DNA from 2 places in the Psychrosphaera ytuae genome. Region 2 is predicted to be linked to the other one. Evidence: predicted binding sites of a transcription regulator. Region 2 holds the regulator's gene; the other holds the start of a gene.
The links. Region 2 encodes NrdR, which represses ribonucleotide reductase genes. Its sites were predicted from a motif close to AAACACNANATNTNGTGTTT; they were not measured.
Positions count from the first base shown of each region.

Region 1: nrdA (class 1a ribonucleoside-diphosphate reductase subunit alpha) is a predicted target of NrdR. The motif match lies at 10,276-10,295, and genes of this name have one in related genera.

Region 1 covers NZ_CP072110.1:372,130-384,009, reverse strand. The annotation lists gene aroA (3-phosphoshikimate 1-carboxyvinyltransferase) at 28-1,317, opposite strand; gene serC (3-phosphoserine/phosphohydroxythreonine transaminase) at 1,331-2,428, opposite strand; gene J1N51_RS01745 (FAD-binding domain-containing protein) at 2,522-4,003, opposite strand; gene J1N51_RS01740 (carbohydrate binding family 9 domain-containing protein) at 4,140-6,368, shown strand; gene gyrA (DNA topoisomerase (ATP-hydrolyzing) subunit A) at 6,437-9,085, opposite strand; gene ubiG (bifunctional 2-polyprenyl-6-hydroxyphenol methylase/3-demethylubiquinol 3-O-methyltransferase UbiG) at 9,337-10,059, shown strand; gene nrdA (class 1a ribonucleoside-diphosphate reductase subunit alpha) at 10,379-11,880, shown strand, end outside.
Region 2 covers NZ_CP072110.1:3,237,478-3,249,357, forward strand. The annotation lists gene J1N51_RS14215 (response regulator) at 1-256, shown strand, start outside; gene glyA (serine hydroxymethyltransferase) at 385-1,641, shown strand; gene nrdR (transcriptional regulator NrdR) at 1,722-2,222, shown strand; gene ribD (bifunctional diaminohydroxyphosphoribosylaminopyrimidine deaminase/5-amino-6-(5-phosphoribosylamino)uracil reductase RibD) at 2,243-3,406, shown strand; gene J1N51_RS14235 (riboflavin synthase) at 3,422-4,072, shown strand; gene ribBA (bifunctional 3,4-dihydroxy-2-butanone-4-phosphate synthase/GTP cyclohydrolase II) at 4,097-5,206, shown strand; gene ribH (6,7-dimethyl-8-ribityllumazine synthase) at 5,295-5,759, shown strand; gene nusB (transcription antitermination factor NusB) at 5,769-6,188, shown strand; gene thiL (thiamine-phosphate kinase) at 6,216-7,184, shown strand; gene J1N51_RS14260 (phosphatidylglycerophosphatase A family protein) at 7,187-7,678, shown strand; gene J1N51_RS14265 (chemotaxis protein CheW) at 7,670-8,446, opposite strand; gene pssA (CDP-diacylglycerol--serine O-phosphatidyltransferase) at 8,522-9,295, opposite strand; gene J1N51_RS14275 (DUF4124 domain-containing protein) at 9,396-9,851, shown strand; gene J1N51_RS14280 (MHYT domain-containing protein) at 9,987-11,880, shown strand, end outside.

The DNA.
Region 1 (11,880 bases), 470 kb from region 2:
GAAAAGACCGGTATTTGTAGTTTTCCGCTAATTAGTTACAGAGTTAAAACGCTCGAAATAATCTGGAAATGTCTTACTCGTTACTTTGGGATCATTGATAGTTATGCCACTTGGCTTAAACGACAGTAAAGAAAAACACATCGCAACTCGATGGTCGTCATAAGTATCTATGGCTACCTGTCTTTCTTTATCAGGTGTCACCTCGATAAAGTCATGACCCTCTACCACTTTTGCACCATATTTTTTTAGTTCAGTGGCCATCGCAGCTAAGCGATCGGTTTCTTTTACACGCCAATTGTAAATGTTGCGAATCTTAGTCGTACCTTCCGCAAACAAAGCGGTAGTTGCGATTGTCATCGCTGCATCGGGTATGTGATTCATGTCCATATCAATGCCTTTTAGTTGACCATTTGACGATACAGTCAAATGATCATCAAAATATTCAACTTCCGCTCCCATTGCAGCGAGAACTTCTGCAAATTGAATATCGCCTTGGACGCTGTTTTTGCCGATACCGAAAACTTCAATAGGACCGCCAGTGATTGCGCCCGCAGCCAAAAAGTATGAGGCAGATGATGCATCACCTTCTACCATAAACGTCTTTGGCGACTTGTATTGTTCGGTGCCGGTTAATTCGAACGATTGAAAGTCATTGTTGGTGATCTGTACACCAAACGACGCCAAAATAGATAGTGTTAAGTTGATATACGGCTTAGAGACTAGCTCACCAATAACATTTATTTTTACAGGAGAATTTAACAATGGTGCAGCCATCAGTAATGCAGACAAAAACTGACTCGACACGCTGCCATCTATATTGAATTCGATTCTATCTTGCTTTGTACCAGCGTATGGTCGAATTTTAAGTGGCGGATACCCCTCTTCTGCTAAATAAGTGACGTTATCTGCGAACGGAATTAACGCATCGATTAAGTGTCCGATAGGACGTTCATACATTCTTGGTTCACCGGTTAACGTGGCGTTTACTTGGCTAAAGGCCAAAACTGCGGCCAAAGGACGCATCGCAGTGCCCGCATTACCTAAAAATAACTCTTGGTTAGGAGACTTAAACGACCCACCAACACCGTGAACAATGCACTCTGTTTTATCTTCATTTAACTCGGTTTTAACGCCAAGTTGCTCCAGCGCCGTTAGCATATGACGAATATCATCGCTATCGAGCAGATTGGTTATCTTGGTTGTCCCTTCACATAAAGCAGCCAATAACAACGCTCTATTTGATAAACTTTTAGAACCGGGAACAGTTACTTTGCCAGAACAGATGGTTTTTTGTGACAGGGTTAGAGATTCAGACATACTACGGCTGGCCCTACTTAGTTTTGTGTTTTAGTTCAAATGTTTTCATAAATTCTACTAACGCTTTAACACCCTCAATTGGCATGGCGTTGTAGATACTGGCACGCATTCCACCGACACTGCGGTGACCTTCGATGGCAACAATACCATTGGCCTTAGCTTCATCTATAAAACACTGATTCAATGATTCGTCTTTCAAATAAAACGTAACGTTCATTAAAGAGCGATTTTGTTCTGCTACACGGTTCTCGTACAGCTCTGAATTATCAATCGCTTGATACAAGATCGCGGCTTTATCACGATTTTTTTGCTCGATAGCTTCTACGCCACCATTTTTTTGTAACCAATCAAACACTAATTTAGACAAATAAATTGCAAAAGTTGGTGGCGTGTTGTACATGCTGTCTTTCGCTTTGGTGATAGCATAATTTAGGAAAGTCGGTACCGACTCAGAGCTTCGGTTTAGTAACGCGTTATTAATAATAACAATAGCCATGCCAGATGGGCCGATGTTCTTTTGAGCGCCTGCGTATATTAAGTCGTAATCCGTAACATCGATGACACGTGACAAAATATTTGAACTCATATCAATAACTCTTGGAACGTCACGCGTAACCAAAAGTTGGTTCGCTGATTCAAATATCTCAATACCATCGACCGTTTCATTTAGACAGTAATGAATAAAGTCACTTTCCTCACTTACATTCCACTCGGCCAGAGGTAATATTGATGTTTTACCATTTACAACGACTCTGCAATCCTGCTCTTCAACCGTTAAGAACTTATTTCCTTCTACGACTGCATCTTCTGACCACAACCCTGTTGTGACGTAATGCGCTTTGCCATTTTTTTTAAGATTTAACGGGACGGATGAAAATTGGCCGCGACCACCACCTTGCATAAACAGAACACTGTAGTCATCTGGTATTTTCATTAATGATTTTAGCCCAGCAACAGCTTGCTCATAGACCTCAATAAACTCAGGACTTCTGTGACTCATTTCCATCACAGAGCACCCTGTGTTCTGCCAATCTAAAAGTTCAGATTGAACTTTTTGCATTACTTCCTTTGGTAACATTGCTGGACCAGCGCAAAAATTATATACGGTCATTGTTTACTCTACTAATTGCAAGGGGTTGAGGGATAATCGAACTTTTACTCTAACTTGTGTGACCCATGCTGACAAGTGATTAGTCAGACAAATTTAAAACAAGTTTAGTTGATCATCATTAAGGGTGGTTTTTCTTTTGTTTTTATTGGTATTTCGCTTCCTGCTCGCATGCTTTTTTACCACTCTTTCAGTTTCATCCCTATCTATATGTTTCTTGTAATAATCGGTGATCTTTTGCTTTGCGATTTTTGCTAATTCCGTTGGAGGTGTTGATTTTGGATATAGATCTTCTTTTAACCCACAATACATCCAGGGTTGATGTATATAACTATCTGGAACATGACGTAACTCTGGTAACCATTGTCGAATGAAATGGCCTTTGGGATCGTATTTTTCTCCCTGTGTGACTGGATTATAAATTCTAAAGGGATTTATACCAGTAACACCGGACTGCATTTGAATTTGTGGAAAATGAATACCAGGCTCGTAATCAACAAACATTTGAGCCAAATGTTGTGCGGGCTTTTGCCAATGTAGCCATAAGTGATAGCTAGAGTATGCAGTTAACATGGCGCGCATTCTAAAGTTTATCCACCCTGTATGGTGCAACATCCTCATACATGCATCTACAAAAGGAACCCCAGTATTACCTGTTTTCCACGCATCAAAAAGACTGTCATCAAATTCATCACGACGCATTTCATCAAGCGCCTTGTTTACCGCTCGGAATTCATGTTCTGGCTCTGATTCAAATTTTTGGATAAAGTGTGAATGCCAATACAAGCGAGATATAAATCCAGACTTATTGCGTTGGGCAAAGTCCCGGTCAAGGTTCCAAGCTGTTTGCATCACCTCTCTTAAAGATAAATTTCCGTACGCCAAATAAGGACTTAATCTAGAGCTTGCTGACTGACTTTTTATTGGACTTGATATGCCAAATAAATAGGAGGTAATTCGCTGTTCTATAAAAGACTGTAAAACGGCCGTACCTTGAGACCTACCGCCAATCTGAGGCGCTTTGGCATATAACGAGTCATTTCCAGGATAAGTCTGTAAATGTTCTAAACCGGAATGTTTGTTGATTAAAGGCTCGGCTTTTATTGGGCCTGTTTCAATTAGTGATTCAAAAAACTCATCTGCTTTTTTAGAATATTCATTTCGATCAAGTATGCCTCTAAAAACCGCTTTTTGTTGAAACTCAAACCAATCAATTTGGTTTTGCTGTAACCATGCTTTGACTTGCAAATCGCGCTGAAAAGTCCAGTCATTACCGGTTTCTTCATGGCTAAATACAGCATTAATGGCAATATATTGTTGTATTCTTTGTAATACCTCTACGACATTTCCTGTACGTATAGTTAAAGTAAGTCCAACTGATAAAAGTTCTTCGGAAAATTGCAGGAGAGACTCTTTAATAAAGTTAAATTGCCGTGCACTCGTATCTGGTAAAGACCAATATTCCGGTTCAATTACGTAAAGTACAACAATCGGCAAACCCCGCTTCGAGGCGTTGACGAGCGGCGCGTGATCAACAGCTCGTATATCTCTTTTTATCCAAACTATATTAATCGCCATAAGACACCCATGTTTACCAGAGTGTTTACGTAGAAGTAGGCAAATTGATCATTTTAGCGAACTTTTTTATTGGGAATTCAAACCTTTTTATTACTTGCAGCGACTAACTAGTAAAATAATTAGGAAAAATGGAATTATGAAACGTCAATATCTACCCTTAGTCTCAACAATACTAATATCCGCAGCCCTGGGTACAGCACCCATTAGTGCAAAGCAAATGTACCCAGTGATGAAAAACAATGAAACCATTACCGTCGATGCAAATCTCGATGAAGGGGTTTGGCAACAGGCCACTCAAATAAAGTTACTTTATGACATTAATCCTGGGTTAAACACTAAGGCGCCCGTTGAAACTACCGCATACATATACGAATCAGAGAGTTCGTTGTTTATAGGTTTTATTGCTAAAGACCCTAACCCCGAAAAAATTCGCGCTTATTACCGTGACCGAGACACAATATTCCAAGATGACTTTGTAGGTATTGTGATTGATACGTTTAATGACAACCGCCGGGGATATGAGTTTTTTGTAAACCCGTTTGGCGTGCAGGGAGATTTGATAAAAGACGATACTCAAGGTGGTAACGAGGACGCAAACTGGGACGCAATTTGGAACTCTGCAGGTCGAATAACAGAGGATGGATATATAGTAGAGATGGAGATCCCTTTCAGTGTAATGCGATTTCCTGCGGATTTAGATCAAATGAATTGGGGGTTTCAACTTCTCAGAATTTACCCACGTGATAAGCGTACCGTTATTTCCAACAGTGCGATAGACAGGGACATGGATTGTGGTATATGCCAATATGATTTGTTAACTGGCATTAGTAAAAAAGACCAAGGTAAAAATCTACAAATAACCCCAACCGTTACCTATTCGTATAGCGAAGAAAGACCAGAGATTAACAGTCCATGGAATGACGCCGACAAAAAAGCAGACGCTGGAGTAAATGCTAGGTGGGGGGTCAATGACAACCTTTATTTAAACGCCACTTTAAATCCAGATTTTTCTCAAGTAGAGGCTGACGCAGCGCAACTAGACATTAACAACACCTTTGCATTGTTTGTTAATGAAAAACGCCCATTCTTTCTAGATGGTAGTGATTATTTTAACACCCAGCGAATGAATCTTCTTCATACACGTAATATTAATGCACCTGACTACGGCCTAAAATTAACGGGTAAAACCAACCGCCACACTTACGGTTTTCTGACTGCCAATGATGAGTCTACGACATTTTTGGTACCAGGTACGCAAGGTTCGAGCGTCGCGCAAATTCAGCAAAAATCAAAAATAATGGTGGGTAGATACCGTTTAGATGTTGGCGAAACAAGTAATGTTGGATTAATGGTCACAGATCGTCGAGGCGATAACTACAGCAATACGGTCACTTCAATCGATGGAAAAAACACCATCACTAAATCAGACACAATTAGCTATCAGGTAGCACATTCTTCAAGTGACAATCCTGACTCAATTCAACAAGAATATGACGTCGATAAAAAACAAACTGATTCGGCCTATTCTTTGCGTTATAGCCACAACACCCAAAACTATGGATTTAGTGCCTCACACATGAAATACGGTGAGAACTTCAGAGCAGATTTAGGCTTCGAAAGCCAAGCAGGCATCAAAAAATCCATCATTGGTGGTTATTACGACTGGCGTCGTGGTAGTAGTAATAATTGGTCACGTATTGGTGTTTCAGGGGATTGGGATAAGACCTATGACCACACCGGCCAAATGTTAGAAGAAGAAGCTGAAGTTTACTTTAATGCAGATGGTCCAAAGCAGCTTTTTGCAGAAATAGGTTTGTTAACTCGTGAAAGCTACTGGGAGGGACAATACTATGATGTTAACAATGTAATGACATTTTTTAGATTTGACCCTTTCGATAATTTGAGAGTCTGGAATTTTATAAGAGTTGGTGATCAAATTGATTATGCAAACAATCGAATAGGTGATGGCACCATAGTAGAACTTGGCGGCAACTTTAAACTTGGAAGACATTTAAACGGAGAAGTTAACTACAATCACAGAAAAGTCGATGTTAACGACCAAAATGTCTTCTCTGCTAACCAATATGACGTCAGGCTAAATTATCAATTTAATCTGCAGTCGTATTTGCGCTTTATTGTTCAGTACACGGATATAGAGCGCAACCCAGAGATGTATTTATATGAAAGCGTCGACCGCCGCTTTAAAGGCGTCAAAACCGAACTACTTTATGCATATAAGCTCAACCCTCAATCATTAGTTTATGTCGGTTACACCGACAGAGCGAAACAAACTGATGAGTTAGAGGATATAGAAAAAGACAGCCGTAAAGTCTTCATGAAGTTAAGTTATGCTTTTCACTTATAATTCGCTTGTTAGCTAGGCAATAAAAAAGGGCGTAATAAATACGCCCTTCTCAATACTAACCTAGTGACTTAAGCTTCGCCTTCAGCATCTGACGCTGAGTTTTCAGAATCATTTGCTTCTGTCGTTTCAAGTGATTGTTCACCTGTTGCTTCGCCTTCAGAACCTTCAATTAGTTCGTCTTCCGGCTCTTCTATTTCTTCGATCTTAGCTAGACCAACAACAGATTCACCTTCAATCGTACGAATTAGACGTACACCTTGGGTGTTACGACCAACAACGCTCACTTCCTCGACACGAGTTCTTACCAATGTTCCTTTGTCACTGATGATCATGATTTCGTGATTGTCGGCAACTTGTGTCGCTCCAACTACTAAACCATTACGCTCACTGACCTTTATAGAAACAACACCTTGTGTCGCACGACTCTTAGCTGGGTACTCATGTTGTGGAGTACGTTTACCAAAGCCGTTTTCAGTTACGGTCAAGATGTTGTCTTCATGGTTAGGTACGATAAGTGATACTACTTTACTTTCTTCAGTAAGCTTAATACCACGTACACCTGTTGCCGTACGTCCCATTGAACGTACTTGGTTTTCATGGAAACGTACAACTTTGCCGTTTTGCGAGAACAACATAATTTCATCTTCGCCGTTGGTAATCGCAGCGCCGATTAGCTTGTCACCTTCATTAAGGTTAACAGCGATGATGCCGCTTGAACGAGGACGAGAATATTCTGTTAGAGCTGTCTTCTTAACCGTACCGTTAGCTGTCGCCATGAATACGAACTTATCTTCTTCAAACTCTTTAACTGGAAGAATCGTTGTGATCTTCTCTTCCGCGTCTAAAGGTAATAAATTAACGATTGGACGGCCACGAGATTGACGGCTCGCCAATGGCAATTGGTAAACCTTCAACCAATACATACGACCAAAGTCAGAGAAGCACAGAATAGTATCGTGTGTGTTAGCAATTAATAGCTTCTCGATGAAGTCTTCATCTTTCATCTTAGTTGCAGATTTACCACGGCCACCACGACGTTGAGCTTGATAGTCAGTCAACGGCTGATACTTGGTATAACCTTCGTGAGATAGTGTTACAACTACGTCTTCTTCGTTGATTAAATCTTCAAGATTAATATCGTGAGATGCATCACGGATTTCTGTGCAACGCTCATCGCCATATGTTTCGCGGATTAATTCTAACTCTTCACGAATTACTTCCATCAAACGAGCTGGTGATCCCAAAATCTCAAGAAGTTCAGCGATTAACTCTAACAGATCTGCGTATTCGCCTAGGATCTTCTCGTGTTCTAAGCCGGTTAACTTGTGTAGACGCAATTCAAGGATAGCTTGAGCTTGTTGCTCAGTCATATGGTACTCGCCATCGCGAATCCCATATTCAGGCTCTAACCACTCTGGACGTGCTGCATCATCACCAGCGCGCTCTAACATTGCCGCTACATCACCTAACTTCCAACCACGAGCAGTTAATCGAACTTTAGCTTCTGCAGGTGTCGGAGATGTTTTGATTAATTCAATAATTTCATCAATGTTAGCGAGTGCGATTGCTAGTGCTTCTAATATATGCGCACGATCTCGCGCTTTTCTTAAGTCATAAACGGTTCTGCGAGTTACAACTTCACGGCGGTGCGATAAGAATGCTTCTAGCATTTCCTTAAGGTTAAGGATTTTTGGCTGGCCATGATCTAGAGCGACCATGTTAATACCGAACACAGTTTGCATTTGGGTTAGTGCAAACAAGTGATTAAGAATGACTTCTGTAGGTTCACCGCGCTTCAGCTCGATAACGATACGCATACCGTCTTTATCTGATTCGTCGCGAAGTGCAGAAATACCTTCTAATTTTTTATCCTTTACCAACTCAGCGATTTTTTCGATTAATCTTGCTTTGTTTACTTGATAAGGAATTTCAGTAACGACAATTGTGTCTTTACCTGTCTTTTCGTCCGTCTCAATTTCTGTGCGAGCTCGGATATACACCTTGCCACGACCAGTGCGATAGGCTTCTTCAATGCCTTTTCGACCATTGATAATTGCCCCAGTAGGAAAATCTGGTCCAGGAAGGTGTTCCATCAACTCAGGCAATGTAATGTCACCGTTGTGAGACAGCGCTAACGTTGCGGCAATAACTTCACGTAGGTTGTGAGGCGGTATATTGGTTGCCATACCTACGGCAATACCAGATGAACCATTTACAAGCAGGTTAGGAACTTTTGTTGGAAGTACAGCTGGAATTTGTTCTGTACCATCGTAGTTCGGAACAAAGTCGACCGTTTCTTTTTCTAAGTCTGCCAAAAGTTCGTGTGCTAGTTTTTCCATACGAACTTCTGTGTAACGCATTGCAGCCGCTGAGTCACCATCGATAGAACCGAAGTTACCCTGACCGTCTACTAACGTATAACGTAGTGAAAAAGGCTGAGCCATACGTACGATAGTGTCGTAAACCGCACTATCTCCGTGTGGGTGATATTTACCGATGACGTCACCGACGACACGAGCAGACTTTTTATAAGGTTTGTTCCAGTCGTTTTTTAGTTCGTTCATGGCGAACAAAACGCGTCGATGTACCGGTTTCAATCCATCGCGGACATCTGGTAACGCACGGCCTACGATTACACTCATCGCATAATCTAGGTAACTGGTTTTTAATTCTTCTTCAATATTAATCGGACTAATATTGTTGGCGAGATCTGTCATAAACGCACTGTTCCCTGCAACTACTTTAATGAAGTTTTATTGTTATAAATCAGCTCGCGATTGTAACACAATGCTCCAAGCTGGCTAGTTTAAATTATTACTTTGACAACCTGACGACGAAATTTCAATCTCTGTTGGTTGTTATTTGACTGATCTGTCAGAAAGATCTTTTTTCGATCTTTATAATCTTTATTAATTATGTCATCGTAAAAAGGTCAATAATTTGTGTCTAAATTTAGACGTGGAACAAGATGAATTCTGAGGCAAATGTGAGTGGTAATGTAGACCACCAAGAAATAGAAAAATTTAACTCCATCGCATCTGCATGGTGGGACCAAAGTGGTGAATTTAAGCCGCTTCACCTATTGAATCCGGTTCGAGTTTCTTATATTCAACAAAAGATTAATGCCCTTTCCGAGAAGCATTTACTCGATATTGGTTGTGGTGGCGGAATTCTCGCCGAACAACTCGCTAAATTAGGTGCTAACGTAACTGGTATTGATCTTGCCGAAGATTCTTTGGCTGTGGCCAAACTGCACGCACTTGAACAAGGCGTAAAAAATGTAAGCTACGAAAAAGTGTCCGCAGAACAACACGCTGTGGCATGCCCCGAGCAGTATGATGTAGTTACGTGTCTAGAAATGCTTGAACACGTACCAGACCCTCAGTCTATTGTAAAAGCCGCTGTAGATGCGTGTAAGCCAGGTGGAAAGCTATTTTTTTCGACATTAAACAAAACGTTCAAAAGCTATCTACTTGCTATTGTCGCGGCTGAAAAAATGTTAAAGCTTGTTCCTGACGGTACACACGACTTTGAAAAATTCATTAGACCAGCGGATCTTATTCGCTGGATCGAGTCACATGGCGTAAAAGTTAGAGAGTCAATCGGTGTTCACTACAACCCGTTGACTGAGCAGTTTTCTATAAAGCCAGGTGTCGATGTTAACTACATTCTGTATTGTGAAAAGTTATAACATTTGGGCTCTTTTTTGAGCCCTTTTTTATGAAAAATTTCGAATAAAAAAAAAAGAAAAATTCCGGTTTTTGAGTAGATTTTTATTTTCTATTATTGGAATAAACACTGTAGCGTTAGGGGCTACTTACCCAAAAAATCACCGTCTATTTTTACGGCATATTTTGGGGTTGCAATTAGGATTCACACACACTATCTTGTGGTCTTGTAAATTTTAAAACACTATATGATGTGTTTTTATCCAAAGGGTAAAAACAGCTAGTTTTTAAGCAGAACGCTAGCCGTGCGCACATAATAAAAACAAAGGACAACTGGGCAAAATGAACAACAGCCTTTCTGTTAGCAAACGTGACGGTTCGAAAGAACCACTCGACCTCGAAAAAATCCACCGCGTCATTACATGGGCCGCAAAAGGTCTAGATAATGTATCCGTTTCAGAAGTTGAAATTCGCTCTCATATTCAATTTTATGACGGCATAAAAACCGAAGACATACACGAAACGATCATTAAAGCTGCGGCAGATCTAATTTCAGAAACGACACCTGACTATCAGTATTTGTCAGCTCGTCTTGCTGTGTTCCACCTTCGTAAAAAAGCATACGGACAATTTGAGCCGCCTCGTTTATACGATCACGTTAAAAAAATGGTCAGCGAAAAACGTTACGACGAACATTTGTTAGCGGATTACAGCGAAGAAGAGTTCGATGCTATTGATCAGTTTATCGTCCATAACCGAGACCTTGATTTCAGCTACGCTGCGGTTAAGCAATTAGAAGGTAAATACCTAGTTCAAAACCGTGTAACAGGTGATATTTACGAAAGCGCACAGTTTCTATACGTCCTTGTAGCAGCTTGTTTATTCGCGAAATACCCTAAAGAATCTCGTTTGGACTACATCCGCCGTTTTTATGATGCCGCGTCACAGTTCAAGATTTCTCTACCTACACCTATTATGTCAGGTGTTCGTACTCCAACTCGTCAGTTTAGTTCTTGTGTTTTAATCGAAACAGACGACAATCTAGATTCAATCAATGCCACCTCATCTGCTATCGTTAAATATGTCAGCCAACGCGCTGGTATTGGTATTAATGCTGGCCGTATTCGTGCTTTAGGTAGCTCGATTAGAAATGGTGAAGCATTTCACACAGGTTGTATTCCTTTTTACAAGCACTTCCAAACCGCGGTTAAAAGCTGTTCTCAAGGTGGTGTTCGAGGCGGCGCTGCTACCCTATTCTACCCATTATGGCATCTAGAGATTGAGTCATTACTAGTACTCAAAAACAACCGCGGTGTAGAAGAAAACCGAGTTCGCCACTTAGACTACGGTGTACAGTTCAACCGCACTATGTATGCGCGTCTTATCAAAGATGATTACATTACGTTGTTCAGCCCGTCTGATGTACCTGGACTTTATGACGCATACTTTGAAGACCAAGATAAATTCGAAGAGTTATACGTTAAGTACGAAAACGACCCAGCTATCCGCAAAAAGCGAATCAAAGCCGTTGAGTTATTCAGCCTGTTCTTAAACGAACGAGCGAGTACCGGTCGTATCTACCTACAAAATGTTGATCACTGTAATACGCACAGTCCGTTTAATCCAAAATACGCGCCTGTACGTCAGAGTAACTTGTGTCTGGAAATTGCTTTACCAACCAAACCTCTACAACATTTCCATGACGAAGAAGGTGAAATTGCACTTTGTACACTTTCTGCCTTTAACTTAGGTGCAATCAAATCTCTTGATGAACTTGAAGAATTATCAGAATTAGCAGTACGTGCGCTTGATAGCCTATTGGATTATCAGGACTACCCTGTTAA
Region 2 (11,880 bases):
GTTGTCAAAAGTTATTACCCAACTGAGTGTCGATGTTGAGAAGGTCAGACAGGATCGGCAAAAGTTGATGGATGACATCGTTATGCAAATTGGTTTGAGTTTCCATCAACTCGATTTAACCATTGAACAAGAAGAATACTTCACTAAGCTAATGGAAGATACATTGTTGAATCACGATGAAAACAACAATGTTTTAATGGACTTACAAGACAAGCTACAACACCTTGTAAACGAGATGAAGTCATTGTTGGGTTAGTAATTTGCCTTTATAAAAGTAATTCGAACATGTTAGAAATTCTCATTGTTTAGTGGTGGGCTTTTTTTTAATAAGTGCGTATTATAAGCGACTCATTCGTTTGTATTAATCAGTACTGAGGTGCACTTATGTTAACTCGTGATATGAATATCGCAGATTTCGACCCTGAATTATGGGCGTCAATTGAACAAGAAACTCGCCGTCAAGAACAACACATTGAATTGATTGCTTCTGAGAACTACGCCAGTCCACGAGTTATGCAAGCGCAAGGCTCACAGTTAACAAACAAATACGCTGAAGGTTACCCAGGTAAGCGCTACTACGGTGGTTGTGAGTACGTTGACGTGACTGAGCAGCTAGCTATCGATCGCGCAAACGAGCTTTTCGGTACTGACTATGCAAACGTTCAACCTCACTCAGGTTCACAAGCTAACTCAGCTGTTTTCCAAGCGTTATTAAATGCAGGTGATACGGTTTTAGGTATGAGTTTAGCGCACGGTGGTCACTTGACTCACGGTTCTCATGTTAACTTCTCGGGCAAAACATACAATGCAATTCAGTATGGCCTTGACGAAGCGACGGGCGAAATTGACTACATACAAGTTGAAGAGCTAGCCGTAGAGCACAAACCTAAAATGATTATCGCTGGCTTCTCAGCATACTCTGGTATCGTTGACTGGGCTAAATTCCGTGAAATCGCTGACAAAGTTGGTGCTTACTTGTTTGTTGATATGGCTCACGTTGCAGGTTTAATTGCCGCAGGTGTTTATCCTTCACCAGTTCCTTTTGCACACGTAATCACAACAACCACGCATAAAACGCTTGCTGGTCCTCGTGGTGGTTTGATCATCTCTGGTGCCAAAGACGAAGAACTATACAAAAAACTAAACAGCGCTGTTTTCCCAGGTGGCCAAGGTGGTCCTTTGTGTCACGTTATTGCGGCTAAAGCGGTTGCGTTTAAAGAAGCGCTTCAACCTGAGTTTAAAGAGTACCAACAGCAAGTGGTTAAAAATGCCAAAAAGATGTGTGCTGTTTTACAACAACGCGGTTACAAAATTGTTTCTAACGGTACTGAGAACCACTTGTTCTTAGTTGATTTAATCGACAAAGACATTACTGGTAAAGACGCGGATGCGGCTTTAGGTAAAGCGTTCATTACAGTAAACAAAAACTCTGTACCAAACGATCCTCGCTCGCCGTTTGTTACATCTGGTTTGCGTTTAGGTACACCAGCCGTAACTCGTCGTGGAATGAAAGAAGCTGAAATGGAAGAGTTATCAAACTTGATTTGTGATGTATTAGACAACATCGAAAGCGAAGATAACCTTGCACAAGTTAAAGAGAAAGTTATCGCATTGTGCGAACGCTTCCCTGTTTACGCGTAAGCTATTTATTCCCACAAAAGCTGTGGTAAACTCAAGAGCCGTGTTAATACACGGCTTTTTTGTAAGTACAGGAAATCGATATGCATTGTCCATTTTGTTCAGCGACAGAAACTAAAGTCATCGACTCTCGACTAGTCGGAGGCGGTTCTCAAGTGCGCCGTCGACGAGAGTGCAACCTGTGCAACGAACGTTTTACCACATTTGAAGGCGCTGAATTGGTTATGCCCAAAGTCGTTAAAAGGGACAAAAAACGAGAGCCTTTTAACGAAGACAAAATGTCGGCCGGTATCCTAAGAGCTATAGAGAAACGACCTGTCAGTACAGAGCAGGTTGATCAACTTATTCTCACCATTAAAAAAGAAATTCGTAATACCGGTGAGCGCGAAATTACCTCTGAGTTTATCGGTAATTTAATAATGGATGGCTTGGTACTTTTAGACAAAGTGGCCTATGTTAGATTTGCGTCCGTATATCGCTCTTTCGAGGATATCCGAGAGTTTGGTGAAGAAATTGCCAAAATTGGCCAACAAGCCGAAAGCAAACAAGAAATCAAAAGCCGCCAATCGAAGTTATTCGAATAACCCACGTCAAAAGCGTTGTTATGATCACATCAACCGATTTAGCCTATATGGCCGAAGCCGTGCAACTTGCCAAGCGCGGCCAATATACTACGACCCCCAACCCCAATGTCGGGTGCGTCATTGTTAAAAACCAACAAATCATTGGTAAAGGCTGGCACAAGAAAGCAGGAACTGGACACGCAGAAGTTAATGCTTTGGCTAACTTAACAAAGGCAGCGTCCTCTGGTGCCACCGCATATGTCACGCTAGAACCATGTAGTCATTATGGCAGAACACCTCCTTGCGCCCTGCGTTTAGTGGAAGCAGGCGTCAGTCGAGTGGTCGTTGGTATGTTAGATACCAATCCGCAGGTCAGTGGTAATGGAATAAAAATTCTTGAAGAGGCTGGTATTGAAGTCGAAGTTGGGGTTTTAGAAGCCGAGTGTCGCGCTCTAAACCCAGGATTTTTCTCGATAATGGAGCGCCAAAGGCCATTTGTCCAAATCAAACTAGCGGCTTCTTTAGATGGTAAAACTGCGCTTCACAATGGTGAAAGTAAGTGGATAACAGGCCCTGCCGCGAGGGCCGATGTACAAACATACCGAGCTAAGGCTTCGGCGATTTTAACCAGTGCATCAACGGTGTTGCAAGACGACGCAAGTATGAATGTCAGGCAGGAACAGTTAAATTTTAATTATCCACTAGACGAAACCAATACCAACATTCGCCAACCTCACGTCGTAGTTCTTGATGGTAGGGCGCGTCTAAAACCAGAAGTGGCGACTTCTCTAAAACTGTTTAATACCGGCGCCCATGTAATTTTAATTCAAAATAAAAATAGCGAATATTCTGAACAAGCGTTTTCAGAAAAGGGTTTTGATCAAGTAACCGTTGAAAAACTGGAATATGACCCAACATCAGGATTCGATTTGAATGATGTCATGTCCGTCTGCACACAGCTGCAGTTTAATACAGTTTGGGTTGAGGCTGGTGGACGTTTAGCGGCTTCTTTTATACACGAAAAAATAGCAGACGAGCTAATTGTGTATATCGCACCTAAAATTATGGGGCAGGGTGGTTTTGATGTTATACCCCTTGGCCCTTTTAGCGAGATGAACCAAACCGTGTCTTTAACGACAAAAGATATGAGACAAGTCGGCGAAGATATTCGTTTGACTTATACACTTTCAAACAAAAACGATTAAAAAAGAGAACCCAACGTGTTTACTGGCATTATTGAAGCAACCGGTCACTTATCAAATATCACTCGTCTAGGGGATGATTATCAGGTTGAAGTGACCTCGACCGAACTCGACTTTTCAGATGTTCATCTAGGTGACAGTATCGCTACCAACGGCGTTTGTTTGACGGTTGTGTCCTTTACAGAACAGAGCTTCAAGGCTGATGTTTCGTTAGAAACGATAAACAATACCGGCTTTAAGCATTACGCGGCAGGACAGACGGTCAATTTAGAAAAAGCTATGCTGCCAACTACTCGGTTTGGCGGCCATATGGTCAGTGGCCACGTAGATGCGGTCAGTCACGTACAAAGTGTATATGACAATGGTCGTGCTAAAGATGTATGGATCAGTGTCCCCGCTGAGCTTCAAAAATATTTTGTCAAAAAAGGTTCTGTTACTGTCGATGGCATTAGTCTTACCGTAAATGATGTGACGGACGGTCAAATAAAGTTGACGATTGTCCCTCATACTTTTGCACAAACGACCCTTGCTAAAGTTCGCACTGGTGATGCAGTAAACCTTGAAGTTGATATAATAGCCCGATACGTAGAAAATTTTGTCAGCCAGAACAGTGGCTCATCGGGTGTCGATATGTCCCTGTTGGCTCGCTCTGGCTACCTTAAAAAATAACCCACCCAAAAGATTGGTATTTGTATGAAATTAAACACACCAGAAGAAATTATTGAAGATATTCGTCACGGTAAGATGGTCATTCTTATGGATGATGAAGATCGTGAAAATGAAGGTGATTTGATCATGGCGGCAGATATGCTTACGCCTGAGCACATTAATTTCATGGTTACGCATGCTCGTGGATTGGTTTGTTTACCTATGACGGAAGAGCGAGCTCGCTCATTAAACTTGGGTTTGATGGTTGATAACAACAACGCCCAGTTTGCAACCAACTTTACCGTGTCTATTGAGGCGGCAGAAGGTGTTACAACAGGTATCAGCGCAGCAGATCGCGCGCGTACGATTCAAGCTGCAGTTGCGCCAAATGCTAAGCCTGCGGATATTGTTCAGCCTGGTCATATTTTTCCTCTAATCGCTAAGCAAGGTGGGGTACTAACCCGCGCTGGTCATACAGAAGCGGCGGTTGATCTTGCTCGATTAGCAGGTCGCACCGATGCAGGTGTAATCGTAGAGATTTTGAATGAAGATGGCACAATGGCTCGTCGCCCAGACCTAGAAGTGTTTGCCGAAAAGCACGGACTAAAAATTGGCACCATTGCCGATTTAATTGAATACCGCAATCTTAATGAAACAACAGTCGAGCGCATTGCTAAGTGTAAAATCCCTACTAAATATGGCGAGTTTGACTTAGTTACGTTCAAAGACACGATTGATCAACAATTACATTTTGCGATGGTGAAAGGTGACATTAAAGAGCAAGAAGCGCCTTTGGTTCGTGTTCATCTGCAAAATACGTTTAGTGACCTATTATTATCAGACCGCTCTGTAAGTCGCAGTTTTGCGATCGATGATGCACTTGAAAAAATTGCCAATGAAGGCGGTGTGTTTGTGTTATTAGGTAAACAAGAATCAACTCATGATCTAGAGACTCTGGTTAAACGCTTTGAGGCAGAAGATACAGGCGATAACCTACCACCGGCTAAGTGGTCTGGTACGTCTCGTAACGTTGGGGTTGGCTCACAAATTTTAGCTCAATTAGGCGTTCACAAAATGCGTCTACTAAGCTCGCCTAAAAAGTACCACGCACTTTCTGGCTTTGGCTTAGAAGTTGTCGAGTACGTCAGCGAGTAATTGAAGATCGCGCGATCTGCTAACACCATTTCGAATGTTGTGGTATTATCGCGCACAATTTTTTAAAGAATAGAAATAAGGTTTACGAATGAACGTCATCGAAGGCAATTTTCGTGCGACAGGAAAAAAATTCGCAATAGTTGTGTCTCGTTTTAATCACTTTGTTGTAGATAGCCTACTAGAAGGCGCGGTAGATGCGCTTGAGCGTCACGGTGAAGTTAACTCTGACGATATCACCATTGTTTATGTGCCAGGTGCGTATGAGCTGCCACTAGCAGCTAAGAAAATTGCAAAGCGTGGTGACGTTGACGCCATTATTGCTATTGGCGCGGTAATCCGTGGTGGAACACCTCACTTTGACTTTGTTGCTGGTGAATGTAACAAGGGCCTTGCTGCGGTTTCTTTAGAGACAGATATTCCAGTATCTTTTGGTGTTATTACAACCGACAGTATCGAACAAGCGATTGAGCGTTCTGGTACTAAAGCTGGCAACAAGGGCGGCGAAGCAGCACTTGGCGCACTAGAAATGGTTAACGTACTGGATCAGATTTAAGGCTTAATCATGAAACCTGCAGCGAGAAGAAAAGCACGTGGTTTAGCCGTGCAAGCCATTTACTCTTGGCAAATAAGTCAAAACCACGTTAGTGACATTGAACAGCAGTTCTTGTTGGACAATGATGTTAACAAGATTGACGTAGAGTTTTTCAAAGAAGCAATCCGTGGTGTAGCAGCTCACTACAAAGAGTTAGATACAGCGTTAATGCCTTACACGGAACGCCCGTATGAAGAAGTGGATCAAATTGAAAAAGCCATCATGCGTTTATCAGCGTATGAATTAAAGTTTAGATTGGACGTCCCTTATAAAGTCGCAATCAACGAAGGCATTGAGTTAGCAAAAAAATTCGGTGCAGATGATAGCCACCGCTTTGTTAACGGTGTTCTAGATCGCGCATGTAAAGATCTTCGTATTCCACTTCAATAACCTAAGTAGTATTTCAAGGAATTGGTTATGAAAGAGTTTGAGCTTATTCAAACTTATTTTAGTGGCCGTGGTCCGCAACGAAAGGATGTTGTGCTTGGCGTCGGAGACGACGCAGCATTGACAAAAATGCCGCAAGATATGCTGCTAGTCGTTGCGACTGACACCATGGTCGAAAACACTCACTTTTTTAAAGATGCCTGCCCAAGGTCTATTGGTCATCGATGTATGGCGGTAAACCTCAGTGACTTTGCTGCAATGGGTGCAGAGCCTGCCTGGGCTTCTATTGCATTAACGCTACCTTCAGTTGATGAAGAGTGGGTCAAAGAATTTACTGAAGGCTTGTTTGAAATTGCTGAGTATTACAATGTTCAAATCATTGGCGGTGATACAACACAAGGTCCTCTCGCGGTTAGCGTTAGCTTGAAGGGCTTTGTCGCAGAAGGCAAAGCACTATTGCGAAGCGGTGCTAAAGCAGGTGACTGGTTATTTGTCACAGGTCAGTTAGGTGATTCAGCATTGGCCGTTGAGGCTAAATTAGGCAAAGAATCAATTTCTGAAGACGCGCTAAAAAAGGTTCAGCAACGCTTTGACTATCCAGCAGCCAGAATTGCCGCCGGTCATGTACTACGTCATGCGGCGACGTCGGCGCTGGATGTGAGTGACGGACTTGTACAGGATTTGGGGCACATTTTAAAAGCCTCTGGCGTTTCTGCAGAAATCGACGTAGACAAAGTCCCTGTATCACCGGTTGTCGTCGAAGCAGTCGGTGAAGAGCGTGCACTAGAGCTTGCACTGATGGGCGGTGAAGACTATGAATTACTCTTTACTGTACCTGAGGAGCAAAAGGGGTATCTAGAGCTCAACGCAACAGCGATGGGCATTAACTACACCTGTATTGGCCAAATCAAAGGTGGCGACTCAGGCGTTTCGTTACGTCGCAAGGGCAAACCTTATGTTCTGTCCAATAACAAAGGCTTCCAGCACTTTTCGGAATAATTATGTCGAACCAACAAGCTGTTCCTGTCAGTCGATTTAACTTATGTGATCCCGTTCACTTGTTAGCTACCGGATTCGGTAGTGGTCTTGCACCCGTTGCACCGGGAACGTTCGGTACGGTAGCCGCTATTCCACTGTATTTAGCTTTTGTCTTTAGCCCACTGTACGTTTTTATCGTCTTCACTTTATTAACGTGTATTGTAGGGCCTTACATTTGTGGTAAGGCAGCATCGGACATAGGCGTTCACGATCACAAAGCGATTGTTTGGGACGAATTTGCTGGTATGTTTATTACCCTGTGCTTTGTTCCATTTAGTTGGACGGCAGTTGGACTTGGTTTTGTTCTGTTTCGCTTTTTTGACATTATTAAGCCTTGGCCTATTAGCTATTTAGACAAGCACGTCCACGGTGGGCTAGGGATCATGGTAGACGATATTGCTGCGGGTTTAGCAGCAGGTGTTTGCTTATGGGCGATAATGCCGTTTTTAAGCTAAGGCAGCCTGCTGTTCTTGGCTAAAGAGCCGCTTGGTTTCAATGATCAAGCTGTGTTTTTTGTCGAGCTGAATTAACCCTTTCATCATTCTGCTGGTTTCCGGGTCAAGTTCGAATCCAGTCGCCGTGACGGCATCTAGAGATTTTATATCTTCCTCTTCGACGTGAATGCTATCTTTTACTTTATCAACTAAAAGACCTATGTGAGGTTCACGACCGTCAATAGTCGTGAAGACTATGATGGGTTTGTAACCTATTTCAACTTGCTCAATGGCAGAATCGAACAGTCGCTCTAACCGGCTAGCAGCTGTTGCTTTTTTGGATGGCCATTTTGCATCATCAAGTTCGCTGAATTCTTCATAGGTAGCAGTTAAAGTCTCTTTGACGCGCAAAAGTAAGGTGCTTAAGTCTTCATCGTCACACTCAAATTCATTCAGCCATTTACTAAACTCTATATGCTGGTGCTCCTGCGTTGCGTCCTTTCCTTGTAATTCAGAACTAAGTGAACTCAGCCATATCTTACTTTGTTGTTTTAGGTTTTTTAATTGTTTGATGACTTCTTTATTTTGACTATTAGTGGAGTGGCGGTTGAGGATTAATCCTAGGTCAAAAATAGGTACGGGGGTTCCCATAAACTCCCGAACACCAATAAAGTTCGGGTTGTTGTTAGGAACCTCAGTTAGGTCGTTGTTGTATTGCTCTGTTAATAATATATCTAAAATAGGCAACGAAATTGTTTTTGCACCTACTTGAAAATTAACTAAATCCATTAAAGACAACCCTCTTTTGCAACGATACTTTAGAGTTTAGTCGAGCATTAGAATTCAACAAGGAAGAGTGACTAGCTAATCTTTTGGTTTTGTATCGTCTGTATCATCAAAATCAGCGTCTTTGTTATTGTCGATTATGTTTTCAAGCTTCATTGTTTTAAACCCAAGTACAGGGCCACTTAAGCCATAGATCGCAAATACAATAAACAGCACTTCTGCGGGGCGAGCTGCAACAAGGACAAAAGCCAATACTAGTAGTAATAGACTTAAGAACGTATTTGTGTTTTTCCAATCAATCTGTTTAAACGCACTGTATCTAAAGTTACTGACCATGAATAAACCCATCAAAACAGTTATTACAGATAAAGCGTAATTAATCATCCCGCCTGACAAATCGAACTCTACAAGTACCCAAATTCCACTGGCGATAATGGCAGCCGCTGCAGGTGAGGCAAGACCTTGGAAGTAATTTTTGGGACCATCACCAGTTTGTGTATTGAATCGAGCAAGGCGAAGTGCTGCACATGCGACGTAAATAAACGCAGATAGCCATCCTAATTTACCCAACTCTTGTAACCCATAGTTGTACGCTAGTAGAGCCGGTGCAATACCAAAAGAGACGATGTCAGCCATACTGTCATATTCAGCTCCGAATGCACTCTGAGTATTGGTCAAACGGGCCACTCGGCCGTCAAGGCCATCAAAAATCATTGCGATGAAAATGGCAATCGCGGCAGCTTCGAACTTGCCATTGGTCGCTGCTATGATGGCGTAAAACCCCGAAAAAAGTCCCGCTGTTGTTAATAAGTTAGGTAATAAATAAAACTTTTCTTGTTGCTTTTTCGGCAACGAATTTTCATCAGACATAAAATTTTCTTTTATTTTCTAGCCAAATAAGGATATAAAAGGACAATAACACAAAAAAATAGCGATACAAAAAGGCAACCGGATGAGGGTTCTCACTACTTTTACATTGATTTGTTTGATGGCTTCAAGCGCTGCATTGGCGAAGGTCGAAAAAATCAAAGTATATAGATGGATAGATGAAAAGGGAGTGGTCACTTTTAGTGAATATCGCCCTAAAAACATGGATTATGTTGAACTAGAAGTAGAAGGTGACCGAGTCCGAACAACAACCCACAAGCAAGGCGATGAAGCTGGACAGTCCGAAAATTTGGGTATCAATGTTAACGGAGTTGGCAACAACCCTATCCAAGAATTAAACAGCCAAGCGACTCAATATTGCCAAAAAGCCCAACATAATTTAAAGGTTTTAGACTCATTTAAAAATGTACGAGTTTTAGATGACAATGGGAATCCAAAAGTATTGACCAAGGAAGACGTGGCCCAACAAAAAACCTTAGCCAACAGACAAATTGAGCTCTTTTGTAAAAAACCTGAGTAAAAACATTTTTCTCTTACTCAGGTAACTATAAGCTGAATTCGCCCAATGACGGGCTTGCCACGGCATTTGTTGTTGTGGTCAGTATCCAAGCTCGATAAGATCGTGCTTTGTAATTCAAGGAAGTTTTGTAAAGCGATGATAGACTATGTAGTTTCTCTGTTTTCTATTCCCTCAGACAGTATTCTCATTCAAGGCTTCTATAGCATAAGCATGATCACAATATCTGTGTTCATTGCAATATTTTCCTCTTTTATGGGCCTCCAAGTTGCGGTTCAGGCGGCAGATGTACTAAGTACTAACCGTCGTAAACTCATGTTACTAGTGGGTAGCATTGCCCTTGGTGGCGGCATATGGAGTATGCACTTTATTGGTATGTTGGCCTTTGAGTTGTGTACTCAAGTCGATTACGGGTGGGTACTTACTTCTGCGTCTCTCATTCCCGGAATTGCAGCTTCTTGGGTCGCATTAAACCACATCGTCACTAAACCCAAAGGTGCTATTCCATTAGTCACTGCAGGTGTTTTAGTTGGTGCTGGTATAGGCACAATGCATTATAGCGGTATGGCAGCGATGGAGATGGCTCCATTATTGCGTTATGACTTAGCGATATTTGCCTTATCTATTATAGTCGCGGTGAGCTTAGCAATATTATCCTTATGGATTCGATTTGGCCTGACAAAAGCCTTTTCGCGTAGCTTTTCTGAACTCCAATTAAATATGGCGTCAGCTTTGGTTATGGGCTGTGCCATTGCTGGTATGCATTACACGGGAATGGCGGCCGCGAGATTTGTAAGACCTCCTGGTTTTGAATTCAGTGATCAACCTCCTGAAACATCTATGTACCTTGCCTTTGGCGTCACCGTAATTACTCTTGTTATCATCAGTTTGGTGCTGGGTTTAAATCTAATTTTGAGATACAGAGATATCTCCAATAGAGCAATTGCTAGTGAACAGCGACTCAGTGCAACGATGGAAACCGCGATTGATTCTATTATTGTTATCGATAAAAACGGTGCAATAACAAGCGCCAACAAAGCAACAGAAAAACTGCTTGGTTGGTCTATTGAGGACTTGGTCAATCAAAATGTAAACGTGTTAATCCCTGAGCACTTGAGGTCTGATCAAAAAGGTCTTTTACAGCGCTATTTACAGGGCGATGACACTAGTTTAGTAGGACGAAGTCAAGAAGTACAAGCGGTACATAAGGACGGAAGTTTAGTTGAGATCCGGTTGGCATTGGGTCACGTTAGCCACAGTGATTCTGACTTTTTTGTTGCATTTATGTCAGATATTCGCGATCGCCTCAAGATGGAAAAAGCATTGCGTGACAACGAGGCAAGACTTCGCTCACTCGTCACTAATATTCCTGGTGTTGTTTATCGATGTAAAGACGACAATGACTGGGGAATGATGTTTGTTAATGACGCAGTTGAAAAGATCACGGGTTATTCTAAAGAGGACTTTTTATTACCTAATCACAAAATTAGTTTTGCCGATATTATTCACCAAGACGATTTAGCCAGGGTTATTCTAGAGTCGGGTAAAAATGACGTATTTAATGTCGAGTACAGAATTAAACGAAAAGACGGCGAAATCAGGTGGATGCTCGAGTTTGGTACCAGAATAATTGACCCAGTTAGCAAAGAGGTTTGGCTAGACGGTTTTATTATGGATATTACTGAGCGTCACCAGATGGTCAATGAATTAACAATTGCTAAGGATAAAGCAGAGCAAGCGGCCGCAAGTAGAGCAACATTTTTAGCCAATATGTCCCACGAGATCCGCACACCAATGAATGCCATTATTGGTTTTAGTGAGATTCTATTAGAAGAGCAGTTAAAACCAGATCAAAGGCGCCACTTGAGTACAATTAATAACTCTGCTAAGTCTCTTTTGCACCTTCTTAATGATGTGCTCGACAGTGCTAAGTTAGATAAGGGCAAACTTGAGCTGGAAAAGCGTAGCTTTTCATTGATTGAGGAAATCGATGCTGTCATTTCGACACTTTGGATACAAGCTAAAAACAAAG